DNA from 2 places in the Streptomyces sp. NPDC000404 genome. Region 1 is predicted to be linked to the other one. Evidence: riboswitches for the same ligand, from Rfam matches in the RefSeq annotation. Region 1 holds a riboswitch; the other holds the start of a gene.

Evidence for each region. Region 1 has a riboswitch for S-adenosylmethionine ahead of thrC (threonine synthase). Riboswitches for the same ligand answer to the same signal wherever they lie in the genome.
Region 2: another riboswitch for S-adenosylmethionine. It lies ahead of ABT345_RS01500 (aminotransferase class V-fold PLP-dependent enzyme); the one in region 1 lies ahead of thrC (threonine synthase).

What each region holds. Positions count from the first base shown of each region.
Region 1 is NZ_JBEPDN010000016.1:153,618-160,862, reverse strand. Features, by position in the region: gene ABT345_RS28430 (alpha/beta hydrolase) at 1-321, shown strand, start outside; gene groL (chaperonin GroEL) at 487-2,112, opposite strand; gene ABT345_RS28420 (cold-shock protein) at 2,490-2,696, opposite strand; gene ABT345_RS28415 (MoaD/ThiS family protein) at 3,189-3,467, opposite strand; gene thrC (threonine synthase) at 3,584-4,900, opposite strand; SAM riboswitch class I at 4,894-5,042, opposite strand; gene ABT345_RS28405 (glucosyl-3-phosphoglycerate synthase) at 5,214-6,179, shown strand; gene ABT345_RS28400 (alpha,alpha-trehalose-phosphate synthase (UDP-forming)) at 6,274-7,245, shown strand, end outside.
Region 2 is NZ_JBEPDN010000001.1:335,023-342,267, forward strand. Features, by position in the region: gene ABT345_RS01480 (NYN domain-containing protein) at 1-1,052, opposite strand, end outside; gene ABT345_RS01485 (hypothetical protein) at 1,072-1,311, opposite strand; gene ABT345_RS01490 (rhomboid family intramembrane serine protease) at 1,509-2,300, shown strand; gene ABT345_RS01495 (Lrp/AsnC family transcriptional regulator) at 2,297-2,578, shown strand; gene ABT345_RS01500 (aminotransferase class V-fold PLP-dependent enzyme) at 3,068-4,402, opposite strand; SAM riboswitch class IV at 4,612-4,729, opposite strand; gene trpD (anthranilate phosphoribosyltransferase) at 4,835-5,899, opposite strand; gene qcrB (cytochrome bc1 complex cytochrome b subunit) at 6,040-7,245, opposite strand, start outside.

The sequences.
Region 1 (7,245 bases):
AACTACCCGATCCTCGCACCGCTGCCCAACTGGGGCCTGGACGGCGACCGGTTCCGCCCGGCGGCGGCGGTCCGCGGCGCGGGCGCCCTGCCCCTCGTCGTGGTCCGGGCCGGCCGCGAACTGCCCGAGATCGCCGCCACCGTCACGGAGTTCCTGACCGCGGCCGAGGCCCACGGCGCCGCCCTGGAGGTGATCGACGTCCCCGAAGGCCACCACGGCTTCGAAACGGCCGACCACGACCCCGGCACCGACCTCGAAGCGCTCCGCACCGCCGTCCGCGCGGCGCTCCGCACCGTCCTGGGACACCTGACGGAACGGTAGACGGCGCCGGTCCACACGGCGTGTCCGGCGCCGGTCCACGCGCCCGGCCCCGGACACGCCGCAGGGGCGGCACCCCTCCGGAGAAATCCGGAGAAGGTGCCGCCCCTGCGAACCAGCGGACGGTGATCCGTCCGTCCCGCCGCGTGCGACGGAACGGGTCAGGGATCAGAAGTCCATGTCACCGCCGGGCATGCCGCCCGGAGCGCCCGCCGCGGCGGCCTTCTCCGGCTTGTCGGCGATGACGGCCTCGGTGGTGAGGAACAGCGCGGCGATGGAGGCGGCGTTCTGCAGCGCGGAACGGGTCACCTTCGCCGGGTCGATGATGCCCTCGGCGATCATGTCGACGTACTCGCCGGTGGCAGCGTTCAGACCGTGGCCGACGGCCAGGTTGCGCACCTTCTCCACGACAACGCCGCCCTCAAGGCCGCCGTTGACGGAGATCTGCTTCAGCGGGGCCTCCAGGGCCAGCTTCACAGCGGCGGCACCGGTGGCCTCGTCGCCCTCCAGCTCCAGCTTCTCGAAGACGCTGGAGGCCTGGAGCAGGGCGACGCCACCGCCGGCGACGATGCCCTCCTCGACGGCCGCCTTCGCGTTGCGAACGGCGTCCTCGATGCGGTGCTTGCGCTCCTTGAGCTCGACCTCGGTCGCGGCACCGGCCTTGATGACCGCAACACCGCCGGCGAGCTTCGCCAGGCGCTCCTGCAGCTTCTCGCGGTCGTAGTCGCTGTCCGAGTTCTCGATCTCGGCGCGGATCTGGTTGACGCGGCCCTGGACCTGGTCGCTGTCGCCGGCACCGTCGACGATGGTGGTCTCGTCCTTGGTGATGACGACCTTGCGGGCGCGGCCCAGCAGGTCGAGACCGGCGTTCTCCAGCTTGAGGCCGACCTCCTCGGAGATGACGGTGCCACCGGTGAGGATGGCGATGTCGCCGAGCATGGCCTTGCGGCGGTCACCGAAGCCCGGGGCCTTGACGGCGACGGACTTGAAGGTGCCACGGATCTTGTTGACGACCAGGGTCGACAGGGCCTCGCCCTCGACGTCCTCGGCGATGATCAGCAGCGGCTTGCCGGACTGCATGACCTTCTCCAGGAGCGGCAGCAGGTCCTTCACGTTGCCGATCTTGGAGTTGACGATCAGGATGTACGGGTCGTCGAGCGACGCCTCCATACGCTCCATGTCGGTGGCGAAGTACGCCGAGATGTAGCCCTTGTCGAAGCGCATACCCTCGGTGAGCTCCAGCTCCAGACCGAAGGTCTGGGACTCCTCGACGGTGATGACGCCTTCCTTGCCGACCTTGTCCATGGCCTCGGCGATCAGCTCGCCGATCTGGGTGTCGGCGGCGGAGATGGAGGCGGTCGAAGCGATCTGCTCCTTGGTCTCCACGTCCTTGGCCTGCTCCAGCAGGGCGGCGGAGACGGCCTCGACGGCGGTCTCGATGCCGCGCTTGAGGGCCATCGGGTTGGCGCCGGCGGCGACGTTGCGCAGACCCTCACGGACCAGCGCCTGGGCGAGGACGGTCGCGGTCGTCGTGCCGTCACCGGCGACGTCGTCCGTCTTCTTCGCGACCTCCTTGACCAGCTCGGCGCCGATCTTCTCGTACGGGTCCTCCAGCTCGATCTCCTTGGCGATGGACACACCATCGTTGGTGATCGTGGGGGCGCCCCACTTCTTCTCCAGGACGACGTTGCGACCCTTGGGGCCGAGGGTCACCTTGACGGCGTCGGCGAGCTGGTTCATACCGCGCTCAAGGCCGCGCCGCGCCTCCTCGTCGAACGCGATGATCTTGGCCATGTGAAGTGGTCCTCCCAGGACGAAGGGGGCACCTCCCGCGCCTTTGGGGCGTGGAGGCTCTTTCCTCCGGACCGCGCTGGCGCCCGCGACGGACGGCCCACCGTTGGAGCGGTTCCTTCCCGCCCCGCCTGCGGACCTCACCGACGGTCCAAAACTGTCACTCTCACTCGGAGAGTGCTAACGCAATGATTAGCACTCGACCCCCTTGAGTGCAAGGCGCCTTCCGAAGGGAGGCTCGATGAGGGGTGGTGGTCGGGCGACGGGCGGGCGCAAGCGCCCTCCGCAAGGAGGGCACGTTGAGGGGGTGCCCCACACACAACAGGAGGCCCGCGCCCCCTACGGGGCGCGGGCCTCCTTGACGCGCAGTCGGTCGGCGCTCAGCCGGCCGCCAACTTGACCATGTCGGCCTGCGGCCCCTTCTGGCCCTGCGAGATCTCGAAATCGACCCGCTGGCCCTCCTCGAGGGTGCGGTAGCCGTCCATCTGGATCGCGCTGTAGTGGACGAAAACATCCGCACCACCGTCGACCGCGATGAAGCCGTACCCCTTCTCCGCGTTGAACCACTTGACGGTGCCCTGAGCCATGCCTAACTCCCCTATTACTGGCCCTTCGCAGGACCGCACTCCGCGGACCCGGGTCAGACCTCACCCCGCGAATGGCCCGTGGGGTGTGCGCCGGAACGCGTCGACCGCCGCCGAATGTATCCGCACCGGTGCCCAGCGCAACAGGTCAATCGGACGAGAATTCTGACGGCGCGAGAAGTGGCGATATGCGCAGAACTGGCCATATTCCCGGGCAACTCGGGCCGGGCATAAGGAGCTTAGGGCGCAAACACCGCACACACTTTGCACACAACTCATCGCGATCCCGGGGCGTTCAGAAGGCCGCCACACCGCGCTCGACGAGCAGAAGAAGGGGATCGGCGAAATGGTATCGCGTTTTGCAGGACTGTTTCACAACGCGGAATCGCCCCGTCCGGATATCCGGACGGGGCGATTATCGGTCAGCGGGAGAAAGGAATGGCGAGAACCATTCGCCATCGGGGCGGAACGGCTCCCCCGGTCCCGGTGCGGGCGTCAGCAGCCGCCGGCCACCGCCGGGATGATCGAGACGCCCGCACCGTCCGGCGTCGGCGTCTGGAGGCCCTGCTCGAAGCGGACGTCGTCGTCGTTGACGTAGACGTTCACGAAGCGCCGCAGCTTGCCCGCGTCGTCCAGCACCCGGGCGGCGATGCCCTGGTGGTTCTTCTCCAGGTCGGTGATGACCTCGGACAGCGTCGCGCCCTCGGCGCTGACCTCGGACGCGCCGCCGGTGTACGTACGGAGGATGGTGGGGATGCGGACCTTGACGCTCATGGGTTCTGCCTTCCAACGACTGCGGATACGTCTGCGGAACCGGCCGCCGCGCCCCGGGCGGGACGACGGCGGACGGACCGGATCGGCCGGTTTCCGGCCGGGGGAACGACCGGGGTTCAGCCGGCCAGACCGGCCGAGCGGAACGCGTCCAGGCTCGGGCGGATGGTGGCCGTGGGGCCGGTGGTCGGAGCGACGGCGTCAAGCGTCTTGAGGCCGTCGCCGGTGTTGAGGATGACGGTGGACAGGGTCGGATCGAGCAGGCCCGCTTCGATGAGCTTCTTGGTGACGCCGACGGTCACCCCGCCGGCGGTCTCCGCGAAGATGCCCTCCGTCCGCGCCAGCAGCTTGATCGCGTCCACGACCTGCTCGTCGTTGACATCCTCCACCGCGCCGCCCGTACGGCGTGCGATGTCGAGGACGTACGGCCCGTCGGCGGGGTTGCCGATCGCCAGGGACTTGGCGATGGTGTCCGGCTTCTGCGGGCGGACCACGTCGTGGCCGGCCTTGAACGCCGTCGACACCGGGGAGCAGCCCTCGGCCTGGGCGCCGTAGATCCTGTAGGGCCGGTCCTCGACGAGGCCGAGGGTGATCAGCTCCTTCAGTCCCTTGTCGATCTTGGTGAGCTGGGAGCCGGAGGCCACCGGGATGACGATCTGGTCCGGCAGCCGCCAGCCGAGCTGTTCGCAGATCTCGTACGCCAGCGTCTTGGAGCCCTCGCCGTAATAGGGGCGGAGGTTGACGTTGACGAAGCCCCAGCCCTCGCCGAGCGGGTCGCCGATCAGCTCGGAGCAGAAGCGGTTGACGTCGTCGTAGTTGCCCTCGATGCCGACGAGGTCGCCGCCGTAGACCGCGGCCATGACGACCTTGCCCGCCTCCAGGTCGTGCGGGATGAAGACGCAGGAGCGGAATCCGGCGCGGCGGGCGGCGGCGCCGACGGCACCGGCGAGGTTGCCGGTCGAGGAGCAGGAGAGGGTGGTGAAGCCGAAGGCGCGCGCCGCCTCGACCGCGATGGCGACGACCCGGTCCTTGAAGGAGTGCGTCGGGTTGCCGGAGTCGTCCTTGACGTAGAGGCCGCCGGTGACGCCCAGCTCACGGGCGAGGTTGTCGGCCTTGACGAGCTTGGTGAAGCCGGGGTTGAGATTCGGCTTCCCGGCCACGTCCGCGGGGACGGGCAGCAGCGGTGCGTACCGCCAGATGTTGTGGGGACCGGCCTCGATCTGCTTCCGCAGGGCTTCCGGGTCACCGCCCGGCAGCTCGTACGCCACCTCCAGCGGACCGAAGCAGGTCGCGCAGGCGAAGATCGGGCCGAGCGGGAAACGCTCCCCGCATTCGCGACAGGAGAGACCTGCGGCGGGACCCAGAGTGACGGAGGAAGCGTTTTCGGTAACTTCAACAGCTTGCGCAGCCATGGAGGCGAGGCCCTTTCTCCTCATCTTCCTCGCGACGCATCTCGCCACGAGACGGATTTGGCACCTTCCCTAGCCGGGAGCCTCGCGCCGCGCGATGCGGTCGAGACCGGCTGGAGGGTTGCCGGGGCTTCAACGGGCCGTGTCCCTCTGCCCCTCTGGATGAGCGGTATGGCGCTGGGAAAACCCAGGCGTTTGTGGTGCGGTGACCCCCGGCATGCGACGGTCGTCCGCGTTGTTCAAGACTGTAACCGACGGCACTGACAGTGGTGAGAGTCGTCCGAACCGCGAGATGGATCACATGCGCCGCCGAGACGGCGCGCACCGAGGAGTCGTAGACGTGCTGGAAGAGGTGGAGCGCTGGCTGGGACGTCGCTCCTGGTCGGCGGAGGACCGGCCGCTGCCGCAGCTGCTGGAGGCCAAACGGCTCAGCGGCCGCACGGTCAGCGTCGTGCTGCCCGCGCTCGACGAGGAGGCGACGGTCGGCACGATCGTCACGGCCATCCGCGCCGCCCTGATGACCGAGGAGGTGCCGCTCGTCGACGAACTGGTGGTGCTCGATTCCGGGTCCACGGACCGGACGGCCGAGGTCGCGGCGGCCGCCGGGGCGCGGGTGGTGGCGCGGGACGCGGTGCTGCCGCGGCTGCCGGCGGTGCCCGGCAAGGGCGAGGTGCTGTGGCGGTCGCTGCTGGTCACCCGCGGCGACATCGTCTGCTTCGTCGACGCGGACCTGCGGGAGTTCTCGCCGACGTTCGTCTCCGGGATCGTCGGGCCGCTGCTGACCGACCCGGACGTGCAGTTCGTCAAGGCGATGTACGACCGGCCGCTGGAGACCGGCGGCGCGCCCGGGGGCGGTCCGGGCCAGGGCGGACGGGTCACCGAGCTGGTCGCCCGGCCGCTGCTCAACCTCCACTGGCCGCAGCTGGCCGGGTTCGTGCAGCCGCTGGGCGGGGAGTACGCGGCGCGGCGTTCGCTGCTGGAGCGGCTGCCGTTCCCGGTCGGTTACGGCGTCGAGCTGGGGCTGCTGGTCGACGCGTTGCACACGGCCGGTCTGGACGCGCTCGCGCAGGTGGACGTCGGGGTGCGCAAACACCGCCACCAGGACGGTCAGGCGCTGGGCCGGATGGCCGCGGCGATCTACCGCACCGCCCAACTCCGGCTGGCGCGCGGCCACTTGGTACGGCCGCGGCTGACGCAGTTCGTGCGCGGCGAGAGCGGATTCGTCCCCCGGACGAGCGATGTCGACACCGAGGAGCGGCCCCCGATGGCGGACGTTCCGGAGTACGCGGAGAGCCGGGCGGCCTGAGTTCTCCGCGGGCTGGGCCGGTGGAGCGGCGGGTGTCCCTCCCTTGGCCTCATTCGTACGTGTGCGCCGATCCGGTGCGGGCTAGGGTCGCGGCATGGCCTCCGAACACAGCGGTACCACCCCTGCCCGGACGCCCGCCGCGGGGCGCGGCGCCGAGGTGCTCGTCGCGTCCAACCGCGGCCCGGTCTCGTACGCCGTCGGCGCGGGCGGCGCGCTGAGCGCGAAGCGGGGCGGCGGCGGGCTGGTCTCGGGGCTGTCGGCGATCGGTCCGGAGACGGACGCGGTGTGGGTGTGCGCGGCGCTGGGCGACGGCGACCGGGAGGCGGTGCGGCGCGCGGACGGTGAGCTTCCGGTGGCCGATACCGGTGGACAGCGCGTCCGGATGCTGGACATCCCGGCGGAGACACACGCCGCTGCCTACAACGGCATCGCCAATTCGGTGCTCTGGTTCGTCCACCACATGCTCTACCAGACGCCGCTGGAGCCGTCGTTCGACACGGAGTTCCGGGGGCAGTGGACGGCGTACGAGGCGTACAACGCGGCGTTCGCGCAGGCGCTGGACCGGGCGGCGGCGCCGGGCGCGGCGGTGCTGATCCAGGACTACCACCTGGCGCTGGCCCCCGGGATGCTCCGCGAGCGCCGCCCCGACCTGCGGATCGGGCACTTCTCGCACACGCCGTGGGCGCCGCCGGAGTACTTCGCGCTGCTGCCCGACGACATCCGGGAGCGGCTGATCCGGGGGATGCTCGGCGCGGACCGGGCGGGCTTTTTGACCGAGCGGTGGGCGGCGGCGTTCGTGGCGTGCTGCACGGCCACCCTGGAGACCCGGTGCGCCGTCCACCATTCGGACAGCGAGGCGCCGCACGTGGTCACCGCGCCCCCGGGCCGGACGCCGCACACCACCCGGATCGGGGTGCACGGTCTGGGCGCGGACGCGGAGTTCCTGCGGGAGCGGGCGCACCGCCCGGACGTCGAGGAGCGGCTGACGGCGCTGCGCGCGCAGATCGGCGGCGGGGACGGGCCGGGTCGGCGCCGCACGATCGTGCGGGTGGACCGCACGGAGCTG
Region 2 (7,245 bases), on a different contig from region 1:
GGCATCGTGGGATAGCCGGTCTTGGTGACGTTGTAGCCGTCCACCACCAGATGGGCCTGCGGCAGCGCCAGCAGCTGGTCCAGCAGGGCCGGATCGGTCTCCGACAGCGCGCGGGTGGCGATGTCCTTCGGCGTCATCCGGCCGGGCTCCACCGCCTCGACGGTGTCGGCGGGCCGCACCCCGGCGGGCGGCAGCGCCAGCTCCCGGCGCAGCCCCTGAGCCGCGTCGAGCACGGTGTCCAGCAGCAGCCGCACCCGCATGTCCTCGACGCTGCGGCCCTCCCGGGCGGCGCGGCGGCTGGTCTCCAGCGCCGCCTCGCTCTCCCCGATCCGCGCCTTGAGACGGCGCAGTTCACTGTCGGCCGCCGCCTTCTCGGACGCCGCCCGGGACCGCTCCGACTCCAGCTCCGCCGCCGCCTTACGGGCCGTCGCCGCACCCCGCTTCACATCGCTGAGGGCGCTGCGCAGCTTCCGCTGGAGCGCGTCGTTCTCCTTGCGGACGGCGTCCAGCTCGGCGCGCACCCGGTCGGCGTCGGCGCGGGCGTCCGCACGGGCCCGCGCCAGCTCCTCACGCAACCGGGCCAGCTCCCGCTCGGCCTCCTCGCCCGCCCGCTCGGCGCGGGCCCGCTGCGCCTCCTCGCCCGCCGCGGCGACCAGCTTCGGCCAGCCGTCGGGGCGCAGCACGTACGCCGCCGCCGCGAGGTCCAGCGGATCGGCGGCGGCGGGCGCGGTGCCCCGCTCCAGCGCCTCGGCGACCTCCGGCTGCGCCTCGCGGACCTTCTCCGCGATGCGCTGCCGGAAGACGGCGTCGCTCTCCAGCGCGGCGGCCATCGCGTTCCCCGCGAACTTGGCGCGCCGCGAGGGCGTGAAACGGGCGTACTGCCGCAGCGGCGGCGGGAGTTCGGCGACCGTCAGCGCGCCGAACGCGTCCGCGGTGAGCGCCACGACACGGCGCCGGACGCCCTCGGGCAGCGGACGGTCGAAGGCCTCCTCGCCCCCGCCGCCGGACGCCGCCCCGCTCGCCCCCGGCTCCCCTGCTGGACGCTCCACCACGGTCTACTCGCCCCGATCCTCAGGCGTCCGCGCCCGGACGGTCGACCAGCTCGATCTGGTCGACCGCGTTGCACCAGCGGCACCGCACGGACTCGACGGCGTCGCTGAGCACCTCGCGCTCCTCGACCTTCGGCTCCCCGGCCAGATCGAGGTGCGTGTACTCCACCACCTTGGACGTGCGGGTCACGTCGAAGCGGGTGAGGTTGCCGCACAGGGTGCAGCGCCACCGGGTCCGGTCCGTCGGCAGGGGAACAGCCATCGTGATCGTCCTTCTTCCTACTCGTGCGGTGCGGATGCTGCGGCCTCACGCGGTGCGCCGTCGGACTGCGGGAAGTACGCAAAGTACCGACCGTAACCCTACGGCCTGACGGCACGGCCGCGCGGGCACGGCCCAGGAGGCGGGACGCGGCGAGGCAGTCCGCCCCGAATGCCCCTCATTGCGGCATGATCCCCTTCATGACGGCGCCGCCCCTGCCTCCGCCACCGCCCGAAGACCCCCGGCCCCGGCCGCCGCACACCCCACCGGACGCCCGCCATCCGGACCGCCCGGCCCGCGGCGCGTACTCCGTGACGAACCTCCTCATCGCGGTCTGCTGCGCCCTCTTCGTCCTCGGCCCCGCATCCGGCCTCAACCCGCTGTACGGAACCGGCGACGCCCTCCTCCAGGCGCAGACCGCGTACTTCGCACGCTGGGGCGTCATCCCCCGCGACCTCTGGGCCGGCCACCCGGCCGCCTGGCTCACCCCGCTCACCGCGCTCTTCGTCCACGGCAGCTGGCTGCACCTGCTCGGCAACGCCCTCTTCCTGCACGTCTTCGGCGGCATGGCCGAAGCCCGGATGGGCCGCCCGGCCTACACCGTCTTCTTCCTCGTCACCGGCTACCTGGCGCTCCTCGGCTACGCCGCCGCCCACGCCGCCTCCGGCCAGACGCTGGTCGGCGCCTCCGGCTCCATCTCCGGCGTCCTGGGCGCGTTCCTCTACCTCTTCCCCCGCGCCCGCGTCACCAGCCTCTTCCCCTTCCTCTTCTTCCTCCCGCTGCGCTTCCCCGCCTGGGTGGTGCTGCTCTTCTGGTTCGCCCTCCAGTGGCTGGCCGCCCAGCGCGACCCCGCCGGCCCCGGCGTCGCCTACCTCGCCCACGTCATCGGCTTCGCCCTCGGCTTCCTCTACGCATGGGCCCGCCACCGGCCCGCTACTGTGGAGGTCACCAGGGGGAATGCACCGGCGACCGAGGGAGAGAGCCAGCCGTGATCACGTCGATCGTGCTCATCAAGACCAGCGTGGACCAGATCCCGGAGATCGCCGAGCAGATCGCCGCGCTCGAAGGGGTCAGCGAGGTGTACTCGGTCACCGGCGCGCACGACCTCATCGCGATGGTCCGCGTCGCCGCCCACGACGACCTCGCCGACGTCATCCCCGGCCGCATCAGCAAGGTGCCGGGCGTCGCCTCCACCGAGACGCACATTGCGTTCCGCACGTATTCGCAGCATGACCTGGAGGCGGCGTTCGCGATCGGCCTGGACGCCTGACGCCTGACGCCTGCGGCGGGCGGTTCGCCGGTTCGCCTGCGGGTTCGCCTGCTGCGTTGTTTTTCGGCTTTCCCGCCGTGAGGGTTTGGCGCCGTTGCGCCTGCGGCGGGCGTGGGTTGTCGGGAGCGGGGGCCCTCCTGCGGACTCCGTCCTCCGGAGGTCCCCCTCCCGTGGGTGGGTGGTAAAAGGCCGGTGGGGGTTCGCCACCGTCGTCATCTTCCCTACGTGCGAGAAGACGACGACGGTGGCGTACCCCCACCATCTTTCCCCCACCACAAACGGAAGGGGCCGGACCGCAGGACGGAGTCCGGAGGTCCGGCACCGCAGCCGAAAAGCCTCGCGCAGCGACCACGCCCGCCGCAGGCGCAACAAACAGACAGCGAGCAACGCACCGCACAAGCACCGCGCAGCGGCAGGGCAGCGGACGGGCCGCAGGCCACACACCGCACCCGGCACCGCGCAGCGGACCGGCAGCGGACAGGCCGCGGACTAGCGCGCCCCGGCCGCGACGAGTTCCCGGACCGCTCGGACGAAGCGGTCGACGTGCTCGTCGGGCGTACCGGCACCGAAGCTGACGCGGACGGCGCCCAGCTCGCTCCCGCCCGCCGCGGGCGCAAGCACAGGCGAACCGCACTCGGCGGGCTCATCCGGCGCCCCGCCGAGCAACGCTCGGACCAGCGGGTGGGCGCAGAAGAGCCCGTCGCGGACGCCGATCCCGTACTCCGTGGACAGCGCCGCCGCGAGGCGCGAGCTGTTCCAGCCGTCGACGACGAAGGACAGCACGCCGACGCGGTCCGCGTCGTCGCCGAAGAGCGACAGGACGCGGACGCCGGGGATATCCGCCAGGCCGTTCCGGACGCGGGCGATGAGTTCCTGCTCGCGGGCGACCACCGTGTCGAAGCCCGCGTCGGTGAGCGCCCGGCACGCGGAGGCGATCGCGTAGGCGCCGATGACGTTGGGCGAACCGGCCTCGTGGCGGGCCGCGGTGGTGTGCCAGGCGACGTCGACGCCGCCGTCGGGGCGGCGCGTGACGGTCCGGCTGGCGCCGCCGCCGGCCAGGTACGGGTCCGCCTCGCGCAGCCAGTCGGCGCGGCCGGCCAGGACGCCGGAGCCGAACGGCGCGTACAGCTTGTGGCCGGAGAACGCGACCCAGTCCACGTCGAGTCCGGCGAGGTCGACGGGCCGGTGCGGCGCCAGCTGGGCGGCGTCCAGGACGATCCGCGCACCGTGGGCGTGGGCCGCGGCGGCCAGCTCCTGGACCGGCCAGATCTCGCCGGTGACGTTGGAGGCGCCGGTCACGCAGACCAACGCGGGTCCGTAGGGGGCACGGGCCGCGAGGGCCTTTTCCAGGGTGTCGACGGCCTGGCGGGGGGTGCGCGGCGCGTCGAGGTAGGTGACGTCGATGCCGTCGCGCTGCTCCCACGGCAGCAGCGCGGCGTGGTGCTCGGTCTCGAAGACGAAGACGCGGGTGGCGGGCGGCAGCGCGGCGGCCAGCAGGTTGAGGGAGTCGGTGGTGGAGCGGGTGAAGATCACCTGGTCGTCGTCGCGGCAGCCGAGGAAGCCGGCGACGGTGGTGCGGGCGTTCTCGAAAAGGTCGGTGGAGAGCTGCGAGAGGTACCCGGCGCCGCGGTGCACGCTGCCGTAGTAGGGCGCGTAGGCGGCCACGTCGTCCCAGACCCGCTGGAGCGCGGGGGCGCTCGCCGCGTAGTCGAGGGCGGCGTAGCCGATCTCGCCGCCGGCGGCCAGCGGTACCTGGACATCTCGCCCCAGAACCTCCAGTTCGTCACAGACGGGGCGGTCGGCGGCAAGGGTGGAGACAGGCATGGCGAACTCCCGTGAGAGAAAGGCGAATTCACCGCGCGCGGGTAGGCGAAAGCGCGAAGGGGCGCGGGGAATTCGGCAGGCAGGAAAGAGCAGCGGTGGGACGCTGAATTACTTCGGAAGCGAAAGGCTGGAGAGCGGGCTTTTGCAGCCCTATCGCATTCGCTGGTTCACGGAAGTTCTCCCTCTGAGGACCAGGATCCCTGGCGAGGGATCCGCGCTTGCCGCAGACCTCGCTGCCTGCGGCCTGGTCATCACCCGGGGCACCCCGCCACGGAAGGAGGGTTGCCGGACAGCGGGCCGGGGCCTATATCGCTGTCACTCGTGACCTGCGCAGCATCATGCCATATGAACGGAGCGGCGCAAGCCCGGTCCGGTTGTTGAGATCAACCGGACCGGAATTGCGCCGCATTCCCCGCAACGGCCGTACCGCGCTCAGGCGTTGCTGGCGACCGCCCAGCGCTCCAGCGCCCGCTTGGCCGCCCCGGAATCGATCGACTGAGCCGCCCGCTCCATACCGGCCCGGATCTGCTCGGTCAGCGGCGCCGCGGTCGGCTCCAGCGCGGCGAGCGCCGCCGCGGAGTTCAGCAGCACCGCCTCGCGGACCGGGCCCTTCTCCCCGTCCAGCAGCCGCCGCGCCACCTCGGCGTTGTACGCCGCATCCGCACCGCGCAGCGCCTCCACCGGGACCAGCGGGATCCCGACGTCCCGCGGGTCGAACGTCTCCTCCCGCACCGCGCCGTCCCGCACGATCCACACCCGCGACGTCGCCGTCGTCGTCAGCTCGTCCAGCCCGTCGTCACCGCGGAAGACCAGCGCGGACGAACCGCGCTCGGCGAGCACCCCGGCGAGGATCGGCGCCATCCGCGCATCCGCGACACCGGTCGCCTGCGCCTGCACCCGCGCCGGGTTGGTGAGCGGGCCCAGCACGTTGAAGGTGGTGCGGATGCCCAGCTGCCCGCGGGCGGTGGCGACATGGCGCAGCGCCGGGTGGAAGGTGACCGCGAAGCAGAACGTGATGCCCGCCTCCTCGGCGACCTCGACGACGCGCCGCGGGGTGAGGTTCAGCCGGACGCCGAGCTTCTCCAGGACGTCGGAGGAGCCGCTCGCCGACGACGCGGCGCGGTTGCCGTGCTTGATCACCTTCGCGCCCGTGCCGGCCACCACGATCGAGGACATCGTGGAGATGTTGACGGTCTTGGCGCCGTCGCCGCCGGTGCCGACGATGTCCACGCCGGGGCCCGGCACCTCGATCAGCCGGGCGTGCGCGTACATCGCGCGCACCAGCCCGGAGATCTCCGCGACGGTCTCGCCCTTGGCGCGCAGCGCCACCGCGAACCCGGCGATCTGCGCGTCGGTGGCCTCGCCCCGCATGATCCGGTCCATCGCCCAGGCGGTGTCGTCGGCGGCGAGGTCATGGCCGTCGAGCAGGGCGTTCAGGACGCCCGGCCAGGTGTGGGCCGCCACGCTGTCGCCGCCTGCCGGGGTCGCAACGTTCATGGTCCACACTCCTGGTTCGTGCCTGCGTATGAGGTAAACCCTATCGAGCCGCGGACATGCCGGAGGGCCCCGTCCGGTGTCCGGACGGGGCCCTCTGGGTGGCGTCTCACAACCGCCGTGCCCTCACGGCGGCTCGGTGATCAGTGGTGGCCGTGGCCGCTGCTGATCTCCTTGTACTCCTCGACGGTCGGCTTCGGGATGACGTTGTCCTCGCCGTAGTACGCCTTCGAGAGCTTGGCACGCAGCTTCTGCGACCGCGTGGCCTTGCGCTCGACGCCGTTCTCGTCGACCTCGGGCTCCAGCTCCAGCGGAGCGGGCTGCTCGTGCTGGGTGAGGACGTGCAGCTGCTCCTGGGTGAGCGGCTCGTGGACCTCGATGAACTCACCGTGCGGCAGGCGCTTGATGATGCCCGACTCGCGGCCGTGCAGCACCTTGTCCTTGTCGCGGCGCTGCAGCCCCAGGCAGATCCGCTTGGTGGCGATGAACGCCAGCACCGGACCGACGAAGAACGCGATGCGCACGAACCAGGTGATCGAGTTGATCGACAGGTGGAAGTGGGTCGCCCACAGGTCGTTACCGCCACCGATCAGCATCACGAAGTACGCGACCAGCCAGGCCACACCGAAGCCGGTACGGGTCGGGGCGTTGCGCGGACGGTCCAGGATGTGGTGCTCGCGCTTGTCACCCCGCACCCACGACTCGATGAACGGGTAGACCGCGATGGCCACCAGCACCAGCGGGAAGATCAGGATCGGGATCAGCACACCGAAGTTGATGGTGTGACCCCAGAAGTCCCACTCCCAGCCCGGCATCACACGGACGAGACCCTCGGCGAAGCCCATGTACCAGTCGGGCTGGGCGCCGGTGGACACCTGGTCCGGGCGGTACGGGCCGATGGCCCACACCGGGTTGATGCTCGCGATGGCCGCGATCACCGAGATGACACCGAAGACCAGGAAGAAGAAGCCTCCGGCCTTGGCCATGTAGACCGGCAGCAGCGGCATGCCGACGACGTTCTTGTTGGTCTTGCCGGCACCCGGGAACTGCGTGTGCTTGTGGTAGAAGACCAGGATCAGGTGGGCCACCAGCAGACCGAGCATGATGCCCGGCAGCAGCAGCACGTGCACCGTGAAGAACCTCGGGATGATGTCGTGCCCCGGGAACTCCCCGCCGAAGATGAACATCTGCAGGTACGAGCCGATCAGCGGCATCGCCAGGATGACACCCTCGATGAACCGCACGCCGGTGCCGGAGAGCAGGTCGTCGGGGAGGGAGTAGCCGGTGAAGCCGGTGAACATGCCCAGCACCAGCAGCAGGAAGCCGAACAGCCAGTTGACCTCGCGCGG